One region of the Photobacterium sp. GB-36 genome, then DNA from elsewhere that is predicted to be linked to it. Evidence: predicted binding sites of a transcription regulator. Region 1 holds the regulator's gene; the other holds the start of a gene.
The links. The regulator PurR, encoded in region 1, represses purine synthesis genes. The targets are predictions, from matches to a motif close to TNANGNAAACGTTTNCNTNA.
Positions count from the first base shown of each region.

Region 2: C9J46_RS03820 (inosine/guanosine kinase) is a predicted target of PurR. The motif match lies at 3,134-3,153, and genes of this name have one in related genera.

Region 1 is NZ_PYNY01000011.1:66,078-72,176, reverse strand. Features, by position in the region: gene C9J46_RS11850 (hemin ABC transporter substrate-binding protein) at 1-674, shown strand, start outside; gene C9J46_RS11845 (iron ABC transporter permease) at 723-1,760, shown strand; gene C9J46_RS11840 (heme ABC transporter ATP-binding protein) at 1,757-2,596, shown strand; gene purR (HTH-type transcriptional repressor PurR) at 3,002-4,006, shown strand; cyclic di-GMP riboswitch class I at 4,205-4,295, shown strand; gene C9J46_RS11830 (TfoX/Sxy family DNA transformation protein) at 4,430-5,020, shown strand; gene C9J46_RS11825 (carboxymuconolactone decarboxylase family protein) at 5,480-6,094, shown strand; gene C9J46_RS11820 (FAD-dependent oxidoreductase) at 6,087-6,099, shown strand, end outside.
Region 2 is NZ_PYNY01000003.1:110,791-116,889, forward strand. Features, by position in the region: gene asnB (asparagine synthase B) at 1-1,648, shown strand, start outside; gene C9J46_RS03820 (inosine/guanosine kinase) at 1,727-3,031, opposite strand; gene hemH (ferrochelatase) at 3,179-4,156, opposite strand; gene adk (adenylate kinase) at 4,381-5,025, opposite strand; gene htpG (molecular chaperone HtpG) at 5,167-6,099, opposite strand, start outside.

The DNA of each region.
Region 1 (6,099 bases):
TGGATAAATCAACCCCTAAAGTGGGTTATCACCGCCAGCTTTCAGCTGAGAACTTAATGTCTTTATCCCCGACTCACCTTGTTGGTTCTAATGAAATGGGGCCACAAAGTACACTTAACCTACTTGAGCAATCAGGTGTTGAAGTTGATATTGTTAACTCAGGGGAAACCGTCAAAGATTTGCTTACACGTATTGATCAGATTGCTAAACTCACTGATCATCAAGATCGTGCTGAAAAGCTAAAACAAAAGCTTAATGTTCAGCTAGATAAAATTAATACTGCAACAGCCAATATTAAGACTCCTAAAAAAGTCTTGTTCTTAATGATCCATGATGGTCGCCCAATTAACATTGCAGGAAGTAATACTACTGCAGATAGCATCATTACACTTGCTGGTGCTAAAAACCCTGCTGCAACATCAATCAGTAACTACAAGCCTATTTCTGGTGAAGCGCTGGTTACCATGCAACCAGATATTATTTTGTTGAGCACACGTACAGCTAGCAAGATCAAAAACATGCAAGATCTTATTGCCCAAATGCCATTAATTGCCGCAACACCGGCTGCAACAAATAATGCATTACTCACAATAAAAAGTACTGCGCTCATTGGTGGTTTAGGACTCGAGAGTGTTAATGAAGCTTTAAAGCTTAATCAGGCTATTTATCCTTAAATTACGCCTCTATCATCCCTATTTATTCGTGCGTAAGGTTGTTGTTACATGTATGCAAAACGCTTCTCAGCCCATCATATTTATATAATAAGTATCGCCTTACTTATTTTTACAGGGCTTTCTTCTATTGTTATAGGTCCTATGGCGATCAGTTATAAACAAAGTTTGTTAGCACTATTACCCGGTGATCATGAACTTGCTAAACATGTCAGCCTAGTGATCCATCAAATTCGTTTACCACGTACGCTTCTCTGTTTTGCTATCGGTGCAATTTTAGCTGTATGTGGCGCTGTACTACAGGGACTGTTTCGCAACCCGCTTGCAGATCCTGGGATCATCGGAATCACTGGCGGTGCAGGCTTAGGTGCTGCATTGGCCATTGTCTTATTTGCCCCTCTCACCGCATCATTCCCTCAGCTTTTAAACTTCGCTATTGTGCCTATTTTTGCCTTTATTGGCGGCGCAATCAGCACCGTTTTAGTTTATCGCTTAGGCACAGATAAAAACGGCACATCGGTGATGATCATGCTACTCGCTGGTGTCGCGATAACCGCAATTTCAGGCGCAGGGCTTGGGTTACTCAATTATGTTGCCGACGATCAAGCCTTACGTGATTTATCATTGTGGTCAATGGGTTCACTGGCTGGTGCAACATGGACAGGCATTATTCTCGCCTATTGCACATTCGGGTTACTCTTTACCTATTTTTATCGTCATACCAGTAATTTAAACGCGTTGTTATTAGGCGAAGCTGAAGCTCGACATATGGGGGTTAACACCCAAAAACTAAAACGTAATTTAATTATTACATGTGCTGCGGGAGTGGGTATGACTGTTGCCGTTTGTGGCCCGATTGGCTTTATTGGCTTGGTTATTCCTCATGTGGGGAGAATGCTAACTGGTCCAAATCATAGAACCTTATTGCCAATTTCGGCTTTACTTGGCGGATTAATCCTCTTGGTTGCCGATATGATTGCTCGAAGCGCATTCTCGCCTCAAGAACTGCCGGTTGGGATCATCACCGCCATGTTAGGCGCGCCTTTCTTTATCTATTTATTAGTTAATCAAAAGAGTCAGATGTCATGACGTTAAATCATTCAGCAAAGGTCGATTTTACAGCAAGTAGCGACAAAGTCTGTGTTATTCAGGCTCGCGACTTATCATTACAATTCGGTGATAAAGTCCTGCTAAATCATCTTGATATTGATATTCACGCAGGAGAAGTCACCGCATTACTTGGGCCAAACGGTGCAGGTAAAAGTACCCTGTTAAAAGTATTATGTGGTGAGATTACGCCAAAATCAGGCACGGTTTCTTTCTTTGATCAACCGCTTAATAATTGGGCTCGGGAAGAATTGGCATGTCACTTAGGTGTCCTTCCACAACATAGCGCATTATCGTTTGCCTTTACCGCGAAAGAAGTTGTCGAGCTAGGCGCAATTCCATTGCAGCTCACTTCGCCTGAACTGAAAGATGCAACAGCATCAAGCATGCAATATGTTGATATTAACAATTTAGCTAAACGTCTCTACCCCACCTTATCGGGGGGTGAAAAACAGCGTGTACACCTTGCCCGGGTTTTAACACAACTCAGTAAAGCCGGTGATAAATGTATCTTGATGTTAGATGAACCCACCTCAGCACTCGATCTCGCCCACCAGCACCACACCTTACAAATTGCCCAAAATATGGCTATACAAGGCGCCGCTGTAATTGTGGTATTGCACGATTTAAACCTTGCAGCCCAATACACTGATCGGATGATTTTCCTTAATGAAGGAGAAATAAAAGCCGACGGCACGCCAACACAAGTTCTTACTCCTGAAGTAATAGATACCTTATATGGTTGGCCTGTCAGTGTTCATACTCATCCAAGTGGTGATTTTCCTTATCTTTTATCAGCCAATCATTCTGTTTTTTAACGTTTTATCTATTAATGACTAGATATACACAATAAATTGAAGCTATTAGCATGACAAACATCGAGTTTTTACGGTTAATGATCAATTAATTCAATCAAGTTGAATAGAAAGATTGCACAACGCAAAACACACAGTAAAATGTGATCGCAAGCGATTACATGTGTAATTAGTGTAAAAATAGTTTCTATCTTCTAATGCCGCATTTTACTGCGGCTTTAGTTGTTTATGATCCATGATAATTGCAACACCCTATAATTCGGTATCAAATTGAATAATTAAGTAGCTAATAACTAAAGGATCTTCATCTCTGCGAGTGAACTCGTAAGCCATAGACTACGTAATTAATCAATTTGGTATCAAAAACCTTTGTCAGATCCTAATCTGACCATGATAAGAAGAATAAATATGGCAACCATTAAAGACGTTGCACGTATGGCAGGTGTATCAACTACTACAGTGTCGCACGTGATTAATAAAACACGCTTTGTTGCAGAAGCAACGCAACAAAAAGTTTTGGCTGCAGTAGATGAACTTAACTACGCCCCAAGTGCAGTAGCGCGAAGCTTAAAATGTAATACAACACGTACTATCGGCATGTTAGTCACTAAATCGACTAACCCATTTTTTGCCGAAGTTGTGCATGGTGTTGAAGAATATTGTTATGGTGCAGGCTACACACTGATCTTATGTAACACCGAAGGTAACTTAGAAAAACAACGTGATTACTTACGTATGCTTTCTGAAAAGCGTGTTGATGGCCTATTGGTTATGTGCAGCGATCTGGATCAAATGCTGCTCGATTTACTTGAGCGTAAAAATGATCTTCCTATGGTTATCATGGACTGGGGCCCAGAAAGCCCACATACTGATAATATTCTAGATAACGCTGAAAACGGCGGTTATATTGCGACTAAGCACCTTATTGAAAATGGTCATAAGAAAATTGGCTGTTTATCTGGGCAAGTTGATAAGTCTACTTGTCAAGAGCGCCTAAAGGGCTTCCGTAAAGCGATGAAAGAAGCAGATCTCACTGTTAATGCTAATTGGCTACTTGACGGTGACTTTGAGTGTGAGTCAGCCGTTGAAGCTGCTCATAAGTTTATCGCAATGGAAGATCGCCCTACTGCTATCTTCTGCTTTAACGACATTATGGCCATGGCTCTGATCAGTACCTTTGAACAGGCAGGTCTGCGTGTTCCTGATGATATCTCAATCATTGGCTACGATAACATTGACCTTGCGCCCTACTTTGCGCCACCGCTAACAACTATCCACCAGCCTAAACGTCGTTTAGGTAAAAAGGCCATCGAAATCTTGCTAGAGCGTGTGAAAGACAAGAATCATGAGCGTCAAACCTTTGAAATGACGCCTAAACTTGTTGAGAGAAAATCGGTTAAAGATCTCAACTAATAAAATTTATCTTTCTATGTTAAGGAAAAGCCGATAAGTTAACCTTGTTGGCTTTTTTTTTACTTATAAAAAACAATCATGAGTATTTATAATTATAAAGCTTATTAAAATAAGCTAAGAACAAATACCTGAACCAATATCACATTTTTGAGAGCTTAGATTTAATATTAAAAGTATTATTTAATATAACTTTATATAGTCACGAACTGGCAAATTAATTGAAAGATTAAGACGCAAAACCACCGGCCTAAAAATTATGTTAATAATTCAAGGTAGCGGGGTTACCGAAGGATTATTATTGAACCGACAATATTATGACACAAACTTAACAATATATTGACAGTATCAATGTGTAGATTAATTAATCTATTTCCTCGCTCTTAATGTTTAGGTGACACTCATATTTTTTCACCGAGTAGAAGCATGGATAAACCAATATTAAAAGATTCATTAAAATTATTTGACCATTTTGGTTCAATAAAATCACGGTCGATGTTTGGCGGTTTTGGCATTTTTTCTGGTGATACAATGTTTGCATTAGTTGTGAACGATAAACTTCACTTACGTGCAAATGCTGAAACTGAAAAGGAATTCAAACAAGCTGGCTTGGAACCCTATGTTTATAAAAAACGTGGCTTCCCTGTTGTAACCAAGCACTATGCAATACCCGACCAATGGTGGGATGAACCCACAAAGATTGTAGCTCAAGGTAGGTATTCACTGGATGCAGCAGAAAAAGACAAGCAAGAAAAGGAGAGTTGCGTACCTGACCGAATTAAAGATTTACCTAATCTACGATTATCAAATGAAAGAATGCTTAAAAAAGCAGGCATAAACACTATTGAACAACTTCTAGCAGTGGGCTCTCTTGGCGCATATAAAGCACTTCAAGAATCACAAACAAGTCCATTGAGTATTGAATTGCTTTGGGCATTGGAAGGTGCAATTAGCGGTCAACATTGGTCAGTTATTCCTGAGCAACGTCGAAATGAACTATTATCTGCCTTATCTTAAAAATATAAGTTGTCTTAAATATAAAATACTTAGGAATAAAAGAGCCCCCATTCTTTTATTTCTAAGTATACCTTTCAAAAATAATTTCCGTATTATCCTTATCTTCCTTTATAAAATTCAATATTTATTTGGTTTAATTGCATAATAACAAACTTTTGCCATTAAATTAATTCCCTCCGTTTTGCACTCCTTGATTTATATAAATGATAATTATCTTTATTTATATTCCATGCCTAATTATTTGCTAATACGACCAATAACCCATCTTCTCACTAATAAATAACGCGGCGCTTTAAACTGTCTTATCTCCTGCTGATTTTTTCACCAACCAATTGAAGAAAAAGAAATATTTATCATTAAATGAAATACAATGTCTGATCTTAAGGTCTACATGTTTACAACTGCTACTGAGTAAGATCGTATAAAACCCTACTTTTAGGGTATTTTTTAAGGAATCACATGCGCATTTCGATCAAAAAAATTGACTCTTTATGGGTAAAGCCTTTGCTATGGCTTCAAGCTCGCCACTATGGTCAAGTATTAAACCCTGCAAAGCTATGGGGACGTAAACCTGTCTTATTTTGGTTAGTCGCAGGTTTTTTTGGTTTTCTCGACCGTAAAAAGTCACCGATTCAAGATGTCATGCGATCTTTGGTCTGTGTGCGTGTTTCACAATTAAACGATTGTGCCTTTTGTGTTGATGCCAATGGTATGAAGCTCGCCGAACGTTGTGATTCAGAAGATAAAATTAAAGCACTCGCCAACTGGCAACACTCTACGCTGTTTACAGATCAAGAACGCGCTGTGTTGGCCTACACTGAAGCGATGACAATAACAGGCAAACGAGTGACAGATGAAATGCTTGTCGCGCTACAAGAATGGTATAGCAGTGATGATATTATTGAACTCACTGCTTTAGTTAGCTTTCAGAACTTGTCGGCGAAATTTAACACTGCGCTCGATGTGCCAGCACAAGGCTTTTGTTCTCTTCCTATTACGCCTAACGATATTGCTCAAGATAACGTGCAAGCATCAGATAAAAACATAACGAAAAAGGATCAGGCAAATGAATAAGAAAA
Region 2 (6,099 bases), on a different contig from region 1:
AGACATTAAAAGCGACGCAGCAGCATTGCGTCCTATCGCATTAGAAATGTCGAAAAAGCTTCGTCACCGCGGCCCAGACTGGTCAGGTATTTATGCATCAGAACATGCCATTCTTGCGCATGAGCGTCTAGCGATTGTTGGCTTAAACAGTGGTGCACAACCGCTATATAGCCCAGATAAAAAATTAATTCTTGCGGTTAACGGTGAAATCTACAACCACAAAGAAATCCGTGCTCGCTATGAAGGTAAATACGATTTCCAAACAGATTCAGATTGTGAAGTTATTCTTGCGCTATACCAAGATATGGGCGAAGAGTTACTTGAAGAGCTTAACGGTATTTTCGCCTTTGTACTGTACGATGAAGAAAAAGATACTTACCTTGTAGGTCGTGATCACATTGGTATTATTCCGTTGTACCAAGGCTTTGACGAAAACGGTAACTACTATGTTGCATCAGAAATGAAAGCGCTGGTACCTGTGTGTAAAACAGTGAGTGAATTCCCTCCTGGTTGTTACTACGGTAGTGCTGATGCCGAGCCACAACGGTATTACACCCGTGATTGGAATGAATACGCAGCCGTACAAGGTAACTCAACCAGCAAAGAAGAATTAACTGAAGCATTAGAAGCCGCTATTAAGCGTCAGTTAATGACAGATGTACCTTACGGTGTACTACTATCAGGTGGTTTAGATTCATCAATTACATCAGCTGTGGCAAAACGCTTTGCTGCAATGCGTATTGAGGATAATGACCAATCTGAAGCATGGTGGCCACAACTTCACTCTTTTGCCGTGGGTCTTGAAGGTGCCCCTGATTTAAAAGCAGCGCGTGAAGTTGCAGATAAAATTGGTACCGTTCACCATGAAATGACTTACACGATTCAAGAAGGTCTAGATGCTATCCGTGATGTGATTTATCACATTGAAACTTACGATGTGACAACCATTCGTGCTTCTACCCCAATGTTCCTAATGGGTCGTAAAATCAAGGCAATGGGTATCAAGATGGTACTTTCTGGTGAAGGTGCAGATGAAATCTTTGGTGGCTACTTATACTTCCATAAAGCACCGAACGCGAAAGAGTTCCATGAAGAAACTGTACGTAAATTGCTTGCTCTGAACATGTTTGACTGTGCACGAGCAAACAAATCGTTAGCGGCATGGGGTGTTGAAGGCCGAGTACCATTCCTAGATAAAGAATTTATCGATGTGGCAATGCGTCTGAACCCTGAAGATAAAATGTGTGGTAACGGTAAGATGGAAAAACACATCTTACGTGAGTGTTTTGAGCACTACCTACCAGAATCTATCGCATGGCGTCAAAAAGAGCAGTTCTCTGATGGTGTAGGTTACAGCTGGATTGATACGCTAAAAGAAGTAGCTGAAGAAAAAGTAACGGATCAACAGCTTGAAACAGCGGCTTACCGCTTCCCTTACAACACACCAACAACCAAAGAAGGTTACGCATACCGTGAGATCTTTGAAGAGTTGTTCCCGCTAGAAAGTGCGGCAAAATGTGTACCGGGTGGTCCATCGATTGCTTGTTCAAGTGCAAAAGCGATTGAATGGGATGAGAGCTTTAAGAACGCAGCAGACCCATCAGGTCGTGCAGTAGCAGCTGTACATAACGAAGCTTATAAAAAATAAGTTTGCTCTAAACTGCAGCTAATAAAAAACCGCCAAGCACGAAAATGTGTTGGCGGTTTTTTTATATCTATATGAAACTTAACGTTCCCAGTATGCTTCTTCCAAACTATCTTCACGCTCTGGCAGACCACGAGATAAACGTGGAGAATACTGAGCCAAGACTTCGTAGCTTACACGGTTTGAATATAAACAAACCTGTGAGAACGATGAATAAGTTAGGAAAGAATGTTGGTGCTTACTCGAGTTCGGCACGTTTTCTTTATGGTAGCGGTTTGCAGACATATCATGCAGTAATGCTGAAAGTGCACCATCACCAGCGCCGTTAGTATTCTTAATACGCTCAGGACCGCCCATATAAGGAGCAATATGTGAATACGCCTTAATTGGATTCTCACACGCCGTTTTAAGCATTGGTCGGCTAAATTCATAGCGGTTAAACTCAGCAATATCACCGGGAAGTAACGGTAAACTTGTTTCACGCTTAGCGTTATCATCAGTGTAACCTGCGGTATATAAACCTACAGGGCCTGCAGTACAAAGAACAAGATCAACCCATTCTAATGCTTTATCAGCTGCTACAAGCGGATCAGACTCACCAGTTAACGCTTCACCTTCATCTTCATTCATTGCAACAACTGTTACATTATCACGAAGGAAGTCGCGCCACCATTGTGGATCATCTTGAATAACGAACTTTGTACCTAATGTTAATACCACGGGTACATCGTATTTTTTCGCATATTCAATGGCGCGCATTGTTGCAGCAGGCATAGGATCGCCAGGCTTACAACGCACTAAATACGCCGTTAACACAAGTGCAGACGCATTTTCAAACACATGTTCAGGAATGCTATCAGGTTCAAGTTGGTTCATCTTACCTTCGTTGATAGCGAAGGTACGTTCACCGTCTTTTGAAATAAGAGCAAAACAACGACCAATAGGACCGTCAACAGGTTGAAGGTAGTTCATATCCATGCGGCTTGATGTATTACAAAGGTAACGGTACGCGTAACTACCGATCTCAATGTCTTTACTCATCACGCCTAGAAGAACAGATTTATCATCCGCTAACACAGAATAGTTGTGTAGCGTATTACCAATCGTGCCACCAGCAAACTCGTGAGTAACAAGGTTGTTCTCTTTTAGCTCTTGATATAGCGCTTCTGCTTTTTCATCAGTAATAACCAAAGAATGGCCTTTACTTAACTCATAGCGTTCCAGGAATTCATCATCCACATAAGCTTCAATATCTACCAATGTTTGGTCAATACCGACAACATGAGTACGTGCTAGACGCTTCTCTTGTTTCGTTTGACTTAAAAGTGGATCGCGAGCATGTACCGGAAAGTAATGCTTAGATTTTCGTTGGCCTGGAAATTTCATGTCTATGCGCTATCAAGTTGTAAATTTTGCGAATTCTATCACAGAATATAGAACATAAAAGCAAAAGCTCTCATTGGTTTTGAGATATATCAACACAAATGAGAGCGTAAACGTTATCGTCAATGTAAGTTACAGAATAAAAACTGACTATTCCCAACCTTGAACATGTTGTTTCACCAAGTTTTCCATCATTGTAATATGTGCCTGGCTATCATTAAGGCAAGGGATCAAATTAAATTCTACCCCACCCGCTTCAATGAACACTTCTTTGCACTGCTCTGCAATTTCTTCAAGGGTTTCTAAACAATCAACAGAGAACGCAGGACACATAACATCAAGGCGTTTTACACCTTTCTCTGCCAATGATTTTATCGTGCCTTCCGTATACGGTTTTAACCATTCTTCACGTCCAAAAATAGACTGATAGCTCATGCTCATTTTTTCACGCGGCATCTCAAGCATCTTCGCTAATAGCTCCGTTGTACCATTACAATGATCGGGATACGGATCGCCATTATCAGCATAACGTTTAGGAATACCGTGATATGAACATAATAAGTAATCAGGCTCGCCTTTTTCTGCCCACACCGTTTTAGCCGTCTCGGCTAACGCTGAAATATAATCAGGGTGATCGTAATAATGATTAATAAAGCGCAACTCTGGGATATACGATATGGACTTTAAGTCTTTCGCAATACGATCAAATACAGCAGCGGTGGTAGTACCTGAATACTGAGGATATAACGGTAAAACTAAAACCTTATCACAACCTTGCTGCTTTAGACGCTCCAAACCAGCCTGAGTACTCGGGTTACCATAAGTCATACCCAGTTCAACTGGGACTTGAAGTATCTCTGTTAATGCTTTTTGTTGGCGTTTTGAATACACCATCAATGGTGAGCCATCTTCCATCCAAACAGATTGATATAATTTAGCAACTTTCGGTGAGCGAATCGGCAAAATTACGCCGTGTAAAATGGGGCACCATAACCAGCGAGTCATATCGACGACACGGTGATCGTGTAAAAATTGAGATAGAAATTGTTTCACCCCAGCCGCCGTCGGTGCATCAGGCGTACCTAAGTTAACTAACAATACACCGTATTTTTTATTGTCTTTATTCATCGGTTTTCGCTCTTATCTGTCCTAAACCAAGCTTTCTGATCAAAAAATATTAATCATGCAACCGAAGCTAAACGAAGGCTGATCGCTTTTAGATCACTTTGATCAGAAAAAGACGTATCCCGCCTTTATTAACCCCTATTTAAACCATAAAAAAACGGACTATACCAATAGGTAAGCCCGTTTTTTTCATTGTTACAAGCTATCTAAAACAGCCTATATCAATATTAAGCTAATGCTTTTTCTAGCTCAGCGCTCACTTCAGCAACAGGAAGTGTACCATCAAACTTAAGGTATTTCGTGTTACCCGCTGCCGCTTCTTTACCATAGTACTCGATAAGAGGTGCAGTTTGTGTGTGGTAAACATTTAGACGTGCACGAACTGTTTCTTCTTTGTCGTCTTCACGGATAACAAGATCTTCACCTGTTACGTCATCTTTACCTTCAACCTTTGGTGGGTTGTAAACAGCGTGGTAAGTACGACCAGAAGGAAGGTGAGCACGACGACCCGCCATACGCTCAACGATCACATCGTCAGCCACATCAAACTCGATAACGTAATCAACGTTAACACCGTTTTCTTTTAGACCATCAGCTTGAGGAATTGTGCGTGGGAAACCATCTAGTAGGAAGCCTTTTGCGCAATCATCTGCCGCAATACGCTCTTTTACAAGACCAAGGATGATATCGTCAGATACCAATTGACCTGCATCGATCACTGATTTCGCTTGCTTGCCTAGTTCAGTACCCGCTTTGATAGCTGCACGTAGCATGTCACCAGTTGAAATTTGAGGAATACCAAACTTTTCCATGATGAATTGAGCTTGAGTACCTTTACCTGCACCTGGAGCGCCCAGAAGAATGATGCGCATTGTGATCCCCTTTAATAGAGTGGAATTTTTGCAAAAAAGTGAAAATACACTGAATAAGCGAGACTCGCAAGCCCAGTACAATGACTGGGCTTGGTTTACATGCTTTATCAGAATAGTATTTGATACAAGCAAGTTATTTGGTTATTTAATCAGCAACTTGTTAATTGCAGCAAGGAACTGAGAAGGATCTTCCATCGTACCGCGTTCAGCTAACATCGCTTCACCGAGCAAGAATTCAACCCAACGACCAAACACTTCTTCATCTGCTTCATCTGCCATTTTCTTAACCAATGCATGCTCAGGGTTTAATTCAAAAATGTATTGAACCTCTGGCGCATCATGACCCGCTGCTGCTAGCAGTTTCGCCATTTGGGTACCCATTTCGTTTTCATCTGTCACAACAACTGCTGGTGTGTCATGAAGTTTGAACGTTGCACGTACATCTTTTACACGTGTGCCTAAGTAACCTTTTGTTCGCTCAGTCACTGAAGCAAACTCTTTTTCCGTCTCTTTTTGCTTCTCTTTCACTGCTTCATCGTCAAAGCTTGAAAGATCAAGATCAGATTTAGTAATCGCTTGGAACTGCTTGCCTTCAAATTCTGGCAAGTGGCCCATTAGGTACTCATCAATACGATCGTACATCAAAATCACTTCCAACCCTTTAGCACGGAATTGCTCTAGGTGTGGGCTATGCTTCGCTGCATTAAAATTATCTGCGGTTAGATAATAAATCTTATCTTGGTTTTCTTTCATGCGGCTCACGTAATCTGCAAGCGATACTGTTTGCTCTTGTGAGTCATTTTCTGTTGAGCTAAAGCGTAGCAAGTTGGCAATTTTGTCACGATTCGCAAAATCTTCAGCTAACCCTTCTTTTAATACCTGACCAAACGCTTTCCAGAACGTCTGATACTTCTCAGCATCATTTTTCGCCATACGCTCAAGCATTTGCAACACACGCTTGGTACACGCTTTACGTAGCGCTTGAGTTACCTTGTTATCTTGTAGAATTTCGCGCGATACGTTCAGTGGCAGATCGTTTGAATCAATTAAGCCGCGCACGAAGCGAAGGTATGT